4 regions of the Mesorhizobium sp. P2_E7 genome follow, and region 3 is predicted to be linked to each of the others. Evidence: riboswitches for the same ligand, from Rfam matches in the RefSeq annotation. Region 3 holds a riboswitch; each other region holds the start of a gene.
The links. A riboswitch is a leader RNA that binds a small molecule or an ion and turns the genes downstream of it on or off. The one in region 3 is predicted to bind cobalamin.

Region 1 (4,176 bases), on a different contig from region 3:
GAGTGCATCGGCTTTGCCCGCGCCAAGGGCTACAAGACGTTGACCCTATGGACCAACGACATCCTGACCGCCGCCCGTCACATCTATGAAAATGCCGGCTTCAAGCTGGCCGACGAAGAGCGCCACCATGCCTTCGGCAAGGATCTGGTGGGCCAGAACTGGAACCTGGAGCTGTAGCGCTTCAAACTTTGATCGGTATCCAGATCTCCAGCCCGCCATTGCCACTGCGTGGATCGAACTCCGGGCCGTAGCGCTCGAATTCCGGGCCGTCGGCTATCTCATGGCCGGAGGCCGGCAGCCATTTGTTCCAGATCGTGTTGACGGTCCGGCGGATGGTCGAGATGTGCTCGGAATGGTTGAAGACGGCGTATTTCTGCGCCGGCACCCGCACGCGGGAAAGCTCCTTCGGCAGGTCGGAGAAATCCAGCACTTCGACGCCGGCGATGTAATCGAAATTGCCGGCATCGTCGCCGTTGACGCAGACGCCATAGGCGACGTCGCCGGTCTCGCCCGGGATGTTGCCGATATAGGGACCGAAGCGTTGCCACTGCATCGGAATGGCGGCGCTGGATTCGCAACTGTAGCGCTCGCCGAGGCCGGCGATGAGGAACGGCCGGCCGGCCTCGAAGCGCGGCGGCGGCAGTGAGGCGAGGAAGGACTGGTCCATCAGGATCGGCTCCACGAGGTCGAGGTTTTTGAGGCTGCCCTGCGCACGCACCAGTTCCGGCGTGGTGCCGAACTGGTCGCGGAAGGCGCGGGTGAAGGCCTCATGCGAAGCGTAGCCGGCATCGAGCGCGACCGCGAGAATGTCGGGCGCGCCGGCGGCCAGCTTGCGCGCCGCTTCGGTCAGCCGGCGCGCGCGCATATAGCCCATCACCGAACGGCCGGTGGCGGCGCCAAACGCCCGCGTCACATGAAAGCGCGACACGCCGCTGCTGTGCGCGACATCGTCGAGCGAGATCGCTTCCGGCAGATGGCTTTCGACAAACCACAGCGCTTTCTCGGTCGGGTTCATGGCTCTCCTTCTCGCATCGGCGGGCTGACACTATCCATCGCGCCGCCCGACAGTTTGATCGAAATTGCGCACTGGGCAACAATGCAGCATGCCGTGTCGATGTGGGAATCGAAACGGCACGATCCGGGGAGGGGTGTCCCGATGACAGCGACGGCTGCCGATGGCCTGAACCGATCCGGCTTTGCGTGGTGCGGCGCCTTGACAGGGCGACGGGATACCCTTTAGTTGTTATGATATTACATAACTTACCAATGCAAAGTGGAGCAACCGTCACAGAAATTCATTGCGGCGCGACCGATGGAAAACTACGCTGCGCCTCGTGATGGTCCCCGCGCCGAAAGGTCAGGGGTGAAAAGGGAACACGGTGAAATCCGCAAGGGTCGAAGCCGTGGCTGCCCCCGCAACTGTAAGCGGCGAGCAAAATCCGACAAGCCACTGGCCGGCAAGGCTGGGAAGGCAGGATGGCGCAACGACCCGCGAGCCAGGAGACCTGCCATCTCAATGAGTTGACCGGACGGGGTGTGCCGGGAGGAGACGTGGACGTCGGTCTTGTCGGCCGGCTGCCCGAACTGCCTTCCGTCGCCTATCGAGAAAGTGACGGAACGTTGGACGCCGACATCCACCGCATCATCGTGTGCACGCTCTGCCGCGATCTCGTGACCGGGATCAGGTCGGGCGAGGGCCTCTGCGCTGATCTGCGCGCCGGGCTCGCGGCTCACCATGAACCGGCTGTTGCCCAGGGCTTTTCGGTCGAGGGCGTGGCCTGCATGGCGGGTTGCTCGCGGCCGCTGACGGTCGGCTTCCAGGCACCCCGCAAGGCCGCCTACCTCTTCGGCTCCATCGATGCGCGGGCCGACGCCGGCGACCTCGTGCGATTTGCGAAACTCTACGCCTCACTTGCCGATGGCTGGTGCAATTCCGGGCAGCGTCCGGCCGGGCTGGCGGGCAAGACACTCGCCCGCATTCCGGGTTGTCCGACAACAGGTGAGCGATGAACGCGCCGCTTCTCGAAGCCAGCAAGCTGACCGCGACCGCCAACGACCGGTTGCTGGTGGATGGCGTCAGCCTGTCGATGGCCGATGGCGATCGCCTCGCCATCATCGGCCCCAATGGCGCCGGCAAGACGACGCTGTTGCGCATGCTCAGCGGCACGCTGCGGCCAAGCACGGGCGATGTGACATTTCTCGGCCGCCGGCTGGACCGGATCTCGACCGCCGAGCGCGCTCTCCACATGGCCGTCGTCGGCCAGACCGACCAGCCGGATCCCCGGCTCGGCGTGATCGATTATGTCGAACTCGGCCGGGTTCCGCATGCCGGCTTGAGGCGCCGGCACGAAGACCGCGACATCGTTGTCGACGCACTGGGCCGGACCGGGCTCTTGCCGCTCGCCGGCCGTACCATCGGCTCGCTGTCAGGCGGCGAACGCCAGCGCGCGCAATTGGCGCGCGCCATGGCCCAGCAGCCGCGCATCCTGTTCTTGGACGAACCGACCAATCACCTCGATCCGCGCGCCCGCGGCGAACTGCTCGACCTGGTCGCAGGCTTCGGCATGACTGTGGTTGCCGTGCTGCACGATCTGTCTCTGGTCGCGCCCTTCGCCACCCGGGTCGCGGTGATGAATGAGGCGCGCCTGCACGCCCTGGCCGGACCGCGCGAGGCGCTGACCCAGCACCTCATCCGCGACATCTTCGGTATCGACGTCCTGCGGCTGCGCCATCCGACCGAAGACCGCGAGCTCACCGTCTTCGAAGTTCCCAACCGTGTCTCGTCGCCATTCTGATCCAACCCATTCCAAACTCATCCAAGGAGCACCGCCCCGTGAAACGCCTCGTTCTGTCGCTTGCCGCCTCGCTGTTTGCCTCCGCCGCCTTTGCCTTCCCGGTGACCGTGGACAGTTGCGGCAAGCCGCTGACCTTCGATGCGCCGCCCAAGCGCGCCGTCATTCACGATCTCAACATGGCCGAGATGGCGTTTGCGCTGAAACTGCAGCCCTCGATCGTCGGCCTGACCGGCATTACCGGTTGGTACAAAGTCGGCCCGGAATTCAAGGCCGAGCAGGGGTCGATCCCGGAACTGGCGCCGAAATATCCGACGATGGAAAACCTCGTCGCGGTCCAGCCCGATTTCTTTTTCGCCGGCTGGTATTACGGCATGGACCCGGGCGGCGCGGTGACGCCCGACACGCTGGCGCCGCACGGTATCAAGACGCTGGTGCTGACCGAAAGCTGCGTCCACCTCGACAAGAACCGCCCCGCCGCCTCGATGGACCTGCTCTATGGCGACATCGAAAAGCTCGGCAAGATTTTTGGCAAGGAGGCTGACGCCGAGAAACTGGTCACCGACTGGAAGGCACAGCTCGCCGCCATCACCGCCAAGGTCGGCGACCGCAAGGGCACGCGCGTGTTTCTCTATGACTCGGGCGAAGACAAGCCGTTCACCGCCGGCAAGTTCGCCATCCCCAGCGCCATGATATCGGCCGCCGGCGGCGAAAACATCATGGCCGACATGAACACCAGCTGGGGCAACACCGATTGGGAAACAGTGGCGTCGCGCAACCCTGAATTTCTCATCCTGCTCGATTACCAGGATGGCGGCGGCTACAAGAAGCTGCTCGATTTCCTGAAAGCGCACCCGGCGATGAAGGAAACCGATGCGGTCAAGAACGAGCGCTTCGTGGCGCTGCGTTATGCCGAGCTGACGCCCGGGCCGGCCAACATCGAGGCCATCGAAAAGATCGCCAAGGCAATGCATCCGGAAGCGTTCTGAGCATGTCGCCCAAAAGTGCGCAGCGGTTTTGGGGCAACGACATGCTTCAACCGGGAATCTGAGCTTGCCGCACAAGGCATTTTTCCCGGTGATGATGGTGGGAGCGGTGGCAATCGCCGCTTTCGCATTGTTGTCGATCGCCTATGGCTCGACGCTGATCCCGCCGAGCGATGTCGTTGCAGCGCTTGGCCGTGCTATCGGGCTCGGCGGTCACGACGTGTCCGGCCCGGTCGGCAAGATCGTCGTCGATCTCCGTCTGCCGCGCACCATCCTGGCGATCTGCGTCGGCGCCGGTCTCGGCATCGTCGGCGCGCTGCTGCAGACGGTGACCCGCAACGACCTGGCGGATCCGTTCCTGTTCGGCCTGTCGTCGGGAGCCGCCGCCGGTGCGGTTT
Region 2 (4,176 bases), on a different contig from region 3:
ATACGCTCGATCGCCGGGCGGTTCAGCCCCTTCAGGCCAATGACGACCAGACGCGAGCGGCGGTCGTCGTCGGCTGTCCAGGCGCGGTCATAGTAATGATTGACGCGCGGGCCGACGGCCTGCAGCAAAAGCCGCATCGGCTTGCCGCCGACATCGACGAAGCCTTTGACGCGCAACACATTCTCTTCCTCGGCGACGGTGGCGACGCGCCTGGCCAGTTCATCCGGATTGGCGATGGAGGGAATGTCGACAATGAATGTGTCGAAATCATCATGCTCGTGATCGAACGCGCCATCATGATGCGACTTGCGGTTCTCGATGTCGTCCTCGACGGCGAGGCCGAGGCCGAGCAGGACAGAGGGATCGACCTTGCCGTGCGCCGTCGCCACAATCTTCACGGCGCGGGCGGAATGTTCGCCGATGATGGCGTTGGCACGGGCCGAACCGGCGGCGTCCATCAAATCGCTCTTCGACAGGATGATCAGGTCGGCGCAGGCGATCTGGTCCTCGAACACCTCTTCGACCGGATCGTCATGGTCGAGCGTCTCGTCCTGGACACGCTGCGCCTGCAAGGCGTCCATGTCGTTGGCAACGCGTCCCTCAGCCAGCGCCGGACCGTCGACCACGGCGATGACGCCATCGACCGTGACGCGGCTTTTCACGCTCGGCCACTGGAAGGCCTGGACCAGCGGCTTGGGCAGCGCCAGGCCCGAGGTCTCGATCAGGATATGGTCGACCTTCGGCGTCAGCGCGAGGATTTTGTCGAGCGCGGGCACGAAATCGTCGGCAACGGTGCAGCAGATGCAGCCATTGGCCAGTTCGACGATGTTTTCCTCGGGGCAGGTGTCGATGCCGCAGCCTTTCAAAATCTCGCCGTCAATGCCGATGTCGCCGAACTCGTTGACGATGATGGCGATGCGCTTGCCGCCGGCGTTTTCCAGGAGATGGCGGACCAGCGTCGTCTTGCCGGCACCGAGGAAGCCGGTGACGACCGTGCAGGGAACACGGGAGAGATTGCCGGCCGGATTTGGAGCGTTCATGGTCAGTCCTTCAGCATATCGAGGGGCGGGATGCGGGCAACGAGGCCGCGCTTGAGGCTATCGGGCCGGCCGCGCCAGGGGATGAGGCCGTCGGTCGAGGTGGCGAAGAGTTTGGCGCCGGTGACGAGGTCGGCGCCGCTGGCCGCGGTCAGGTCACCGAAGACATAGCTCCAGCAGCCGTCACGCAGGATGGCGGCGCTGAGCCGACGCTTGCAGTTGCCGAGGCATTCGACTGTGCGGACACGGATATTGTCAGCCGCAGCTGCGCGGCGCGTGTCTTCGGCCAGCACTGCGCCGGCGCGAGGATGCGCGTCGGAGCCGGTCTCGTCGCGGCAGGAGGCGCAGACGATGACGGTCACGCCGGCCAAGGCATCGCCATCGGCGGACGAAACATCCGCTGTGCCAGCCGAAAAACTGCTGTTCTGGTCCAAAAACCGGGCTCCTTGCCCGGAAACCCGCCAGGCGATCGGATTCTTCTGTCGCAGACGGCAGGTCTCCTGGCTCGCGAGTCGTCGCCTTGGTTAGCCGCCTTCCCGGTGTTACCCAGTGGCATTCGGCCTTGGCTCGTCGCTTACAGTTGCGGGGACAGCCGCGGATTTGGGATTTCATCCCGCACCGCATTCCCTCTTAGCCCCAGCCGTTGCGGGCAGGGGACCGTCTGCAGCGGATTTAGGCTTTTGCAGGCAGCGGTGTCAACGCACGGCTACGACATGGCGATGTCGGCCAGGGGCTGCCCAAGATCGCCGGCAGGCGTCACTTCGATGCGCTCAAGCCCAAGCCAGCCCTGCATCTGCTTCAGTTCCTCGAAGAGTTGCGCGGCTGTTTCGGGCGGTGCGCCGGGCTCCGAATAGGCAGCATGGACGCGCAGCACGCTGGCCGGACGGTCGGCCTTGAGGTCGACTCGGCCCACGATCCGCTCGCCAAGCAGGAAGGGCAGGACGTAATAGCCGTATTGGCGCTTGTCGGCAGGGGTGTAGATCTCAATGCGGTAGTGGAAATCGAACAGCCGCTCGCTGCGCGACCGCTCGAAGACGACGGGATCGAACGGCGCCAGCAGAGCGCGGGCCTCGATCCGGCGCGGCAGGCGAGCGTCCTTGTGGAGGTAAGCCGGCTTGTCCCAGCCTTCGACGCGCACCGGCAGCAATTCGCCCAACTCGACCAGTTCCTCAAGCCGACCCTTCATATCGGCCGGCGACAGGCGGAAATAGTCGCGCAGGTCGCCTGAGGTGGCGATGCCATGGGCGCGGGCGGAAATGCGCAGCAATTCGCGGTGCGCGTCCTCGGCCGCCGGCACCGGCAGATCGAGGATCGCCTGCGGCAGCACGCGCTCGGGCAGGTCGTAGAAGCGCTCGAAGCCGCGCCGGTGGGCCGTGGTGATGCGGCCGGCCCAGAACAGCCATTCGAAGGCGTGCTTGGCGTGGCTCCAGCCCCACCAGCCGCCCGAACCCTTTTGGCCTTCGAGCGCCGAAGCGGCGATCGGGCCGCGCTCGGCGACCGCGCGGTAGATCTCTTCGATATAGGCGGCGTGCTCGCGGCCCCATTTGGCCAGCCCCAGATACATTTCGTCGCCGCTCTCGGCGCGCTGCATGCGCCAGCGCATCAGTGGCCAGGTCTCGACCGGCAGGAAGGAGGCCTCATGCGCCCAGTATTCGAACACGGTGCGCTTGCGGGTGACGGCGGCATTGTCGAGCAAGGCCAGCGGGTAGGGGCCAAGGCGCGAATAGAGCGGCATATAGTGGGCGCGAACTACGGCGCTGACGGAATCGATCTGCAGCAGGCCGGTGCGCGAGAGTACGCGGGCGAGGTGGCGGCGGTCGGGTGTGCCGCCCGGACGCGGATCGGTAAAACCCTGCGCGGCGAGCGCGATCCGCCTGGCCATGGCGAGCGATATTTTGTCCTTCATCAAGATGCCTTTGCCTGGTCCTGTTCTCATATTTCTAGCCGGTGATTCCGGCGATGCTAGCAGGCTTGTGGCGGGAGACATGTCAGGAGACAAAAGTGGAGTAAAAAATGAAGGAAATCAAACAGGAGGAGATCGGACCAGTTTTTCCCGACCTGCCGTCCAGCACTGCGTTTTGAACAAGGTTTGACTTGCTTCGCTCAAAGCCCTGCGCTAACCCTCGCCGCGTTGCAGCATAGGCACCTAAAACGGTTCAGCGGTTAAACTGTCACGCTTCCGCATTAGGGTTGGTTGCTGTAATCAAAGTGGATTGGCCGCCAACGGAAAGCCGCAGCATGAACGCATTGCTCAGTTCGTACCTGCCCATCGTCCTCTTCATCGCCGTGGCGGCAGTCGTCGGCTTGGCGCTTATCATTGCGCCGTTCCTGGTGGCCTACCGCAGTCCCGACCCGGAAAAGCTTTCCGCCTATGAATGCGGCTTCAACTCCTTCGACGATGCCCGCATGAAGTTCGACATCCGCTTCTACCTGGTGTCGATCCTGTTCATCATCTTCGATCTGGAAGTGGCCTTCCTGTTCCCGTGGGCGGTGTCGTTCTCGAAGATCGGCATGCTCGGTTTCTGGTCGATGATGGTGTTTTTGGCGGTGCTGACCATCGGCTTCGCCTATGAATGGAAAAAAGGAGCGCTGGAATGGGATTGAACGACAGTTCCGGCACACTCGTCGCGCCGAAGCCCAAGGGCCTGATCGACCCCAATACCGGACGTCCGGTCGGTTCTGACGATCCGTTCTTCCTCGAGATCAACAATGAACTCGCCGACAAGGGGTTTCTGGTCACCTCGACCGAGGCGCTGATCACCTGGGCGCGCAGCGGCTCGCTGATGTTCATGACGTTCGGTCTGGCGTGCTGCGCCGTCGAGATGATCCACACCTCGATGCCGCGCTACGATTCGGAGCGCTTTGGTGTTGCGCCGCGCGCGTCGCCGCGCCAGTCCGACATCATGATCGTCGCCGGAACGCTGACCAACAAGATGGCGCCGGCGCTGCGCAAGGTCTACGACCAGATGCCGGAGCCGCGCTACGTCATCTCGATGGGCTCTTGCGCCAATGGTGGCGGCTACTACCACTATTCCTATTCGGTGGTGCGCGGCTGCGACCGCATCGTGCCGGTCGACATCTATGTGCCCGGCTGCCCGCCGAGCGCCGAAGCGCTGCTCTACGGCATTCTTCTGCTGCA
Region 3 (4,176 bases):
GACGGTCGCCTGGTTGTCGACGGCGCTAGAGCCGACATTGTCATTGCCGGCATAGGCACTGCCGGCGGCAACCAAAAGCGCAGCGGCAGCAAGAGCGATCTTCTTCATATCAAGTCTCCTGAATTTTCATCACGTGGCAGAGCGGCTGGTGATCCCGCCGCTCTGCGGCTTGTTCGATGTTCGACTGGTATCGTTTTTCCGAAAACCTCTGAGGTCAGACCCCGATCGATCGGCTGTTAGCGGCCGAAGAGGTTACGGTCGGCGCCCTGTGCAGGGGCCTGAGAAGCCGAATCCGACTTCGCAACCGAAGCCGTCTGGCCACTGTCGGTCGACGTAACCGCAGGCTGGTTGGCGCCGTTCGAACCATAGTGGTCACTGGCGGCGAAAGCGCTGCCGGAAACGGCCAGAACGGCGGCGGCACCAAGAATGATCTTTTTCATTTTAAATACTCCTGAATATCTTCGAGATCCCAACAGCGACGGACAGGCCGCCACGCTTTTGTTTGGATCGGGATCAGCTGTTAACGGCCGAAGAGGTTGCGGTCGCTGCCCTGAACGACGGGCTGCTTGTCAGCGGGCGCCGACTTCTGAATGGAAGCCGTATACGAGCTGTCAACCGCGGCAGCGGGCTGGTTCGCACCATTGGAACCATAATTGTCGCTGCCAGCGAAGGCGCTGCCGGTGATGGCCAAAACGGCGGCGGCAGTAAGGATGATCTTTTTCATTTTTAGTACTCCAGTTTTGCTGTCCGTCTAGCGGCGTGTGGTGGGAGCAATTCGCGTCGTTCGGACAGCCCCGATGTGGGAAAGCCATAGGCTGGTTTCCAATCACGAAGTTGTTCCGGCTGGGCCATGATTTCACCTCTTGTAATTTTCATAAGCATGCCCACCATCTCACCTTGTGTAAGTAATACAAAGGCTTATGCGACCATGTCCTCCGGCTCACCGAGTGTGTCCGGGCGTCAGCGTTCACACCGTCCTGCACGCATTGTCAACAGAAACGAACCGTTCGGTTCGATTTTAGAAACTGCTAATAGTCACTTTTCGATACTGTTGACGTGTTTTTCCTTAGTCGGCAGTCTGATTCGAGGTGATGTGCGATGGCCGCGATCCGTCCCGAAACAACGCCGTCAGCGCCACGATCGTCGGCCGCCCGCGTTTGTCGCGCGTGTCGCGCCGCATGGAGACGATGTCGCTTTCATGCCGATGTCGCGATCATTGCCGTGATTAGATGATCCCATCTCAGGTGCCGCTTCGTGACGACGGAGCGGAGAATTGGGAAGCCGGTCAGAATCCGGCGCTGCCCCCGCAACGGTGGTGGAGTTCAAGTCGCAACGGGAGACCACTGGGCAAGAAGCCTGGGAAGGTGTCGCGATGGTCCGCAAGGACAACTCCAGAGCCCGGAAACCAGCCCGAGATGCTTGAACTCGACTGATCGCGGTGGGCGGTCAAGAGGTGGATAGCGCATGCCGGCGTGTTGCCGGCCTGCGACCGATCCTTCCTCCATCACCACCAAGTTCAGTCCTTAAACCACGAGGACAGAACTATGGATGCGCGCAACGATATGCTGAGGCTCTTGAACGGCCGCAAGCAAGGCTTTTCGCTCGAACAGCCCTTCTACACCGACCCGGACTATTTCAAGCTCGACATGGAGCTGATCTGGTATCGCGACTGGCTGTTCATCGGCCATGATTGCGAGCTGCCGAAGCCCGGCAGTTATATCACCGTGCAGATCGGCGACTATCCGGTGGTGCTGGTCCGCGACCAGAAGGGCAACATCAACGCCTTTCACAATTCCTGCCGCCATCGCGGCAGCCGCGTCTGCAACACCGAGAAAGGCACGGCGGCAAAGCTCGTCTGCCCCTATCACCAGTGGACCTACGAACTCGATGGCCGACTGCTGTTTGCCCGCCAGATGGCCGAGGGTTTCGACAAGAGCCAGTTCGGCCTGAAGCCGGTCGCCTGCGAAAGTGTGGCCGGCTACATCTTCATCTGCTTGGCGAAAGAACCTGCAGACTTCGCGCCGATGCGCGCCATGATCGAGCCCTACCTCAAGCCGCACCGGCTGAATGAAGCTAAGGTCGCCTTCGAGTCGACGATCATCGAGAAGGGCAACTGGAAGCTGGTCTGGGAAAACAACCGCGAGTGCTATCACTGCGCCGGCAACCATCCGGAGCTGTGCAAGACATTTCCGGAAGCGCCGACCGTGACCGGCGTGCAGGGCGCCGACAGCGACCCGGAGATGCTGGCGCACTGGGCGAAATGCGAGGCGGCGGGCCTGCCGAGCAAGTTCCGCATCGATCCGGCCGGCCAGTACCGTGCCACCCGGGCGCCGCTGCTGCGCGACGCGGTCAGCTACACGATGACCGGCAAGCGGGCGGTGAAGAAGAACCTGTCCGACAGCGTCTCGACCGACCGCATCGGCTCCTTGCTGCTTTACCACTATCCGACGACCTGGAACCACATCCTCGGCGACCACGCCGTCACCTTCCGCGTGCTGCCGATCAGCGCCACGGAAACCGCGGTGACGACCAAATGGCTGGTGCACAAGGATGCGGTCGAGGGTGTCGACTACAACCTTGAAGAGCTCACGCATGTCTGGACCGAGACAAACGACCAGGACCGTCGCATCGTCGAGGAAAATGCCTTCGGCATCCTGTCGCCGGCCTATGAGCCAGGCCCCTATTCGGAGCTGCATGAGGGCGGCGTGATCCAGTTCGTCGAATGGTACGCAGCCTTCATCGGTCCGCGCCTTGCCGAAGGCGGCCGGCCGGCGCTGCGCAGCGTCGCCTAAGAGAGGTTGAAGGATGAATGCGATGACGGATCTTGGTCTCTATCGACATCTCGACCAGATGGCGCCATGGAACGACAGGCTGCAGGTGCTGGAAGTGATCGGCGTCAGCGACGAGGCGCCTGGCGTCAAGACCTTCACCTTCCGCTCCGACAACCAGACCTGGTTCCGCTACAAGCCGGGCCAGTTCGTGACGCTGGAGCTGCCGACACCGGACGGGCCGCTGATGCGCACCTATACGCTGTCGTCCTCGCCGTCGCGGCCGTTTTCGATCGCGGTGACGGTGAAGGCACAGGCCGGCAGCATCGGCACACGCTGGATGTTCGACCATCTGGTGCCCGGTTCGCACGTCAAGGCCTATGGGCCGGCCGGCGACTTTTCACTGCACGGCCATCCGGCGGCCAAATACCTGTTCATTTCTGCCGGCTCCGGCGTCACGCCGATGATGTCGATGCTGCGCTGGCTGAACGACTGCGCGCCGTGGACAGATGTCGGCTTCGTCAATTGCGCGCGGCGGGCGGAAGAGATCATCTTCCGCAAGGAACTCGAACTGCTTGGCGGCCATATGCCCGGCCTGTCGCTCGGCTTCATGATCGAGGAACGCTCGAGCCGTGAAGGCTGGTACGGCCATATGGGCCGCATCGACGCGATCCGGCTTCCGCTGCTGGCACCCGACTTCCGCGAACGCGAGATCTTCTGCTGCGGCCCCGATCCGTTCATGCGCGCCGTGCGCGGCATGCTGGATGCGGCCGGCTTCGATATGACGAAATATCATCAGGAGAGCTTTGCCGCGCCTGCGGTGGAGGAAGTCCCGGCGCCGTTTGCCTCACCCACCGAAGACGGCACTGCTGCTCCTGTCGAGGCCGTGACGCCGATCCGCTTCTCGCTTTCGGAGGTTGACGCCGACTGCGTCGCCGGCCAGACCGTGCTGCAGACGGCGCGCAGCTCGGGCGTGCGGATTCCAGCTGCTTGCGAGTTCGGCCTGTGCGGCACCTGCAAGGTGAAGAAGGTCTCCGGCGCTGTCGAAATGAGTCACAATGGCGGCATTCTCGACCACGAGATCGATGACGGCTTCATTCTTGCCTGCTGCTCGAAACCGCTGTCGGCGCTCGAAATCGAGGCCTGAGCGGCGGCGCCTACTCAGACGCCGTAACGCTCGGTGCGGATGATGTCGGCTGACATGCCGGCGTCGATCAGCGCCTGGGCGGCGGCCGAGACGAAGGCGTTCGAGCCGCAGACAAAGGCGAGCGCCGGCGGCTGCGGCAGCCGCGCCAGCGCCTGCATGACCATTGCCGTGTCGATGCGCCTTGAATAGTCGGACGGGCGCCGTGCGGCCTCGCGCGTCAGCGTCAGCACCAGGTCGAAACCGTCGCGGCGGTCGTCGAGG
Region 4 (4,176 bases), on a different contig from region 3:
CATGTGGGGAGAGTAAAAGACCCTTTAAAACTCAATCCCCTGCTGCGCCTTAACGCCCGCAGAAAAATGATGCTTGGTCACGCCCATCTCCGTGACAAGATCGGCCGCCTCGACCAGCGCCGGCTTGGCGTTGCGGCCGGTGACCACGACATGCAGGCCTTCGCGCCGCGCTTTCAGCGCCGCCACCACTCCGTCGAGATCGAGATAGTCGTAGCGTAGCGCAATGTTGAGTTCGTCGAGCACGACAAGGCTGATCGAGGGATCGGCGATCAACTCCAGCGCTTTGGCCCAGGCTGCCTCGGCCGCCGCAATGTCGCGCTTCAAATCCTGCGTTTCCCAGGTGAAACCTTCGCCCATCGTGTGCCAGACGAGGCGGTCGCCAAACGCGGCGAAGGCATCTTTTTCGCCGGTGTGCCATTTGCCCTTGATGAACTGGACGACGCCGACGCGCTTGCCATAGCCGAGCATGCGCAGCGCCAGGCCGAAGGCAGCTGTGGTTTTGCCCTTGCCGGGTCCGGTGTTGACGATGAGCAGTCCCTTCTCGACCGTCTTTTCGGCAACCTCGGCGTCCTGCACCGCCTTGCGCTTGGCCATTTTGGCGCGGTGGCGTTCCTCGTCTTTTGCATCGATATCGGTCATTTATTTCACCTTGAGCGGCAGCCCGGCCACCATCAATAGCACCGTATCGGCAGTTGCCGCGACCTGCTGGTTGAGTCGGCCGGCTGCGTCGCGGAATCGGCGCGCGAGCGCATTGTCGGGCACGATGCCTTGCCCGACTTCGTTGGAGACCACGAGCCACGGCCCGCGCGGCCGCGCCAGCACGTCGGCCAGCCGCCGGCATTCTGCGTCGAGATCATGATCGGCCAGCATATGATTGGTCAGCCACAGCGTCAGGCAATCGACGAGTACGGGCTGGTTGTCCGGCAAGGCTTTGAGCGCACCGGCAAGATCGAGCGGCGCATCGATGGTCGCCCAGCCCTGGCCGCGCCGCGACCTGTGTTGCGCGATTCGCTCACGCATCTCGTCGTCATAGGCTTCGGCGGTGGCAATATAGGCCCACGGCGGCGGCAGTGCCGTCACCAGGGTTTCGGCGTGCGCGCTCTTGCCGGAGCGCGCACCCGCCACCACGAACTGGTGATGCAGGCCTTCCGGGATCGGCGTCTTGAAGCTGTCGGGCTGCGGCGCACCGACAATATGCGGGGCGACAATCAGGACGACAGCAAGGACGGTCAGCGGTGCTGAGGTGCGGAAGGCGATCAAGGCAAGGCCAATGGCGGTCGCCACAACCGTCGCCACCCACCAGATCTGGCGCGGCATCAGATCGGCCGCCGGCATTGCCGGCAGTTCCGGCGGCAGGCCGAGGCCCGGCGCCAGCGTGAACACGGCAAAGCCGGCCAGGCCCCAAAACACGCCCTGGCGCCAGTTGCCGATGCCGCCGGCGAATTCGGAAACCGCAACCAGGACCAGCGCGAAGCCGATGCCGGTGACGATATTGGCCAGCACGCTGAAGGCGAAGCGCTCGAAGCCGTCGGCCGGCGCCCAGCCTTCGTCCTCCACTGGCGCGGCTGCTTCAGCCGGTGCCGGCGCTGCGCTGCTCATGGCATTTTCCGCCGGCGCAGCGGTGCTCATGGCATTGGTGTCCGTGGCGGCGGGCGCTGCGGCATGCTCATGTTGATGGCCGCCACCGGCCTGTTCGTAGACTTCTGCCTTCAGGATGAGCGGCACGGTGGCATAGGCCTGCATGCAGGCGAGAACGACGCCGGCCACGAGCCCTGCGATCGCCGCGATAAACACGACGTTGCGAAACAGGTTCATGATGTCAGATCCTCGTCAGTGGCAGGGAAACGCCATCGAATGGCGATAGTCGTGCGCGGCATTGTGGACCGCATCGATATGCGAGAAGCCGACAACACCGACAACGAACAGGCCGAGAAATGCAGAGAGCACCAGCTGCATGAAGCGCGACTGCGAGGAGACGGAAGCGCCGAGGGAGACGGAAGCGGTATTCATATCTTGTCCTTTCGCCCTCCACCCGAGGGCATCGAAGTCAGTTCCCTGTCGCCGGCAGGTCTCCTGGCTCGCGGATCAGCGCCCTTCCCCACCTTCCCGAAGAAAAATCCTCAGTGGCTTGGAGAGGACTACCGCACACAGTTGCGGGGGCAGCCACGGCATTGGGCAACAAGTCAGCCCTCACCGCATTCCCTCTTGGTCCCTAACGGAACCGACGACATGCGTGACTATAGGCTGAAACAGCCGCATCCGGCAAACCAAATTCCGCCGGCCAACAGCGCGAATGCGCCATGCAGCGTTACGGGTTCAAGGCGGTGATCCGCTCGGCGACCAGCCGCTGAAGCCGCCACAGATGCCGGTCGTGAATGCCGCGCTCCTCCAGATTCTTCACCGTGTTGTAGAGATAGTCGGCGCCCGACCCCCAGTGCCCGCAGGATGTCGCCAGCCGCTCGACGACCTTCGCCTCGTCGAGCGGACCGGAATAGGTCAGGCCGTTGCGGTTGATGACGAAAGCCAGCGCCCTGAGTGGACCGGCCTCGCTTGCAAGCTTCAGCATGCGCGGCCGGTAGCTCGTCGGCTTCAGCGTGACTTCACGCCGGAAAAGCCGGCCCAGCTGTTCTCGCCGGTTGTCGTCGGCCAGCCGGAAGGCGACGCCTTTGCATTGTCCGCCGCTGTCGAGCGCCATCATCAGGCCGGGGCTTTGCTTGGTGCCCCGCCAGCGCGTCATGTTCATGCAAAAGGATCGGTGCCAGCCGCGCGCCAGGGCGACGCGGTCCTCGACATAATCGATTTCCGGTTTCCAGATCAGCGAGCCATAGCCGAACAGCCACAGCGGTTCGCTGTCAGGGAGCTCGGCCTGCAATTCATCCAGCAGCGCGTCATAGTCGCTGTCGTCGAGGTGCATCGCCTCCGGATCGGGTCCGGCGTCGGCGATCTCGCGCCAGCAACGCGCGACCAGCTCCGGCGTAAGCGACATCTCTCGTGCGGCCAATTTCCAAGCCCCCAATGTGACGACATGATTATGCGCCGTGCCTCAAATCGGCAATGCGGCACCCTGATTGACAAACGATTTGCCGGGGTGTCGGCTGGCGTATCCCTAGAGGAAGCCAGCCATGCAACCCAATCCGGGCCAGCGCGACCCCTATAACGGCCTGACCCAGGCCGAACCGACGCTGCCGTCCTCGGCCTATTGGGACGCCGAAGCCTACCAGCGCGATCTCGACGCCATCTGGTACAAAAGCTGGCTGCTCGTCTGCCGCGAGGCAGACCTCGCCCAGCCTTTGGCGTTCAGGACATTTCGCGTCGGCACGCAGGAAATCGTCGTGCTGCGCGACGACACCGGCGAATTGCGCGCCTTCCACAACACCTGCCGGCACCGCGGCTCGCAGCTTTGCCAGGAGAGCGAGGGCCGGCTGAAGGCGCGGCTGATCACCTGCCCCTACCACGCCTGGTCCTATTCGCTGCGCGGCGATCTCGTGCGCGTTCCCTCGAAATCGCTGCCCGACGGGTTCGACAAGGCCGACCATCCGCTTTATCGCGTGGCGCTGTCGGTGTGGCGCGGCTTCGTCTTCGTCAACCTGCAGGAGGATGCGGCCGGTTCGGCGCAGACCTCCTTCGATCCGGCATCGGGCAACCTCGGCAACTGGCCGCTGGAAGCGCTGGTTTCAGGCCATGTGCTGCGCAAGGTAATGAACTGCAACTGGAAGATTTTTTGGGAGAACTTCAACGAGTGCCTGCACTGCCCCGGCGTCCACAAGGACCTGTCGCGGCTGGTGCCGATCTACGGCCGCGGCCTGATGAGCCGCCACGACGACCCCGACTGGGTGCGCCATGCCGACAATGACGCGCCGGAGTTTTCCGGCGGCCTGCGCGCCGGCGCCGAGACATGGTCGCGCGACGGCCACGTCCATGGCCCGATCTTCTCCGGCCTGACGCCGGCCGAACGCGCGGCCGGCCAGACCTATGCCACCAGCCTGCCCTCGATGTTCATCGTCGGCCATGTCGATTATGTCCGCACCGTGCGGCTGACGCCGCTCGGCCCGGAGCAGACCGAACTCACCGCCGAATGGCTGTTCGCGCCTGAAGCGCTGGCTGAGACCGACATCGACAATGTCGTGGCCTTCGGCACCCAGGTGCTGGAGGAGGATGCCGCGATCTGCGAGATCA

Region 1: linked by a shared signal. The riboswitch ahead of AC1DYC_RS02870 (DUF1636 family protein) and the one ahead of AC1DYC_RS24105 (aromatic ring-hydroxylating oxygenase subunit alpha) in region 3 are both predicted to bind cobalamin.
Region 2: linked by a shared signal. The riboswitch ahead of AC1DYC_RS09735 (DUF1636 family protein) and the one ahead of AC1DYC_RS24105 (aromatic ring-hydroxylating oxygenase subunit alpha) in region 3 are both predicted to bind cobalamin.
Region 4: linked by a shared signal. The riboswitch ahead of AC1DYC_RS09515 (CbtB domain-containing protein) and the one ahead of AC1DYC_RS24105 (aromatic ring-hydroxylating oxygenase subunit alpha) in region 3 are both predicted to bind cobalamin.

The regions. Positions count from the first base shown of each region.
Region 1 covers NZ_JBFUER010000001.1:552,080-556,255, forward strand. The annotation lists gene AC1DYC_RS02860 (bifunctional helix-turn-helix transcriptional regulator/GNAT family N-acetyltransferase) at 1-177, shown strand, start outside; gene AC1DYC_RS02865 (GyrI-like domain-containing protein) at 182-1,015, opposite strand; cobalamin riboswitch at 1,322-1,527, shown strand; gene AC1DYC_RS02870 (DUF1636 family protein) at 1,552-2,010, shown strand; gene AC1DYC_RS02875 (ABC transporter ATP-binding protein) at 2,007-2,795, shown strand; gene AC1DYC_RS02880 (ABC transporter substrate-binding protein) at 2,834-3,781, shown strand; gene AC1DYC_RS02885 (FecCD family ABC transporter permease) at 3,873-4,176, shown strand, end outside.
Region 2 covers NZ_JBFUER010000001.1:1,921,940-1,926,115, reverse strand. The annotation lists gene cobW (cobalamin biosynthesis protein CobW) at 1-1,040, opposite strand, end outside; gene AC1DYC_RS09735 (DUF1636 family protein) at 1,043-1,471, opposite strand; cobalamin riboswitch at 1,511-1,714, opposite strand; gene AC1DYC_RS09730 (winged helix-turn-helix domain-containing protein) at 1,744-2,943, opposite strand; gene AC1DYC_RS09725 (NADH-quinone oxidoreductase subunit A) at 3,276-3,641, shown strand; gene AC1DYC_RS09720 (NuoB/complex I 20 kDa subunit family protein) at 3,632-4,176, shown strand, end outside.
Region 3 covers NZ_JBFUER010000005.1:240,523-244,698, reverse strand. The annotation lists gene AC1DYC_RS24120 (DUF680 domain-containing protein) at 1-108, opposite strand, end outside; gene AC1DYC_RS24115 (DUF680 domain-containing protein) at 237-440, opposite strand; gene AC1DYC_RS24110 (DUF680 domain-containing protein) at 521-724, opposite strand; cobalamin riboswitch at 1,226-1,428, shown strand; gene AC1DYC_RS24105 (aromatic ring-hydroxylating oxygenase subunit alpha) at 1,545-2,792, shown strand; gene AC1DYC_RS24100 (FAD-binding oxidoreductase) at 2,815-3,915, shown strand; gene AC1DYC_RS24095 (FAD-binding oxidoreductase) at 3,930-4,176, opposite strand, start outside.
Region 4 covers NZ_JBFUER010000001.1:1,875,727-1,879,902, forward strand. The annotation lists gene cobO (cob(I)yrinic acid a,c-diamide adenosyltransferase) at 25-639, opposite strand; gene cobU (bifunctional adenosylcobinamide kinase/adenosylcobinamide-phosphate guanylyltransferase) at 640-1,155, opposite strand; partial or broken gene AC1DYC_RS09510 (CbtA family protein) at 1,174-1,815, opposite strand; gene AC1DYC_RS09515 (CbtB domain-containing protein) at 1,831-2,010, opposite strand; cobalamin riboswitch at 2,047-2,241, opposite strand; gene AC1DYC_RS09520 (gamma-glutamylcyclotransferase) at 2,309-2,986, opposite strand; gene AC1DYC_RS09525 (aromatic ring-hydroxylating oxygenase subunit alpha) at 3,123-4,176, shown strand, end outside.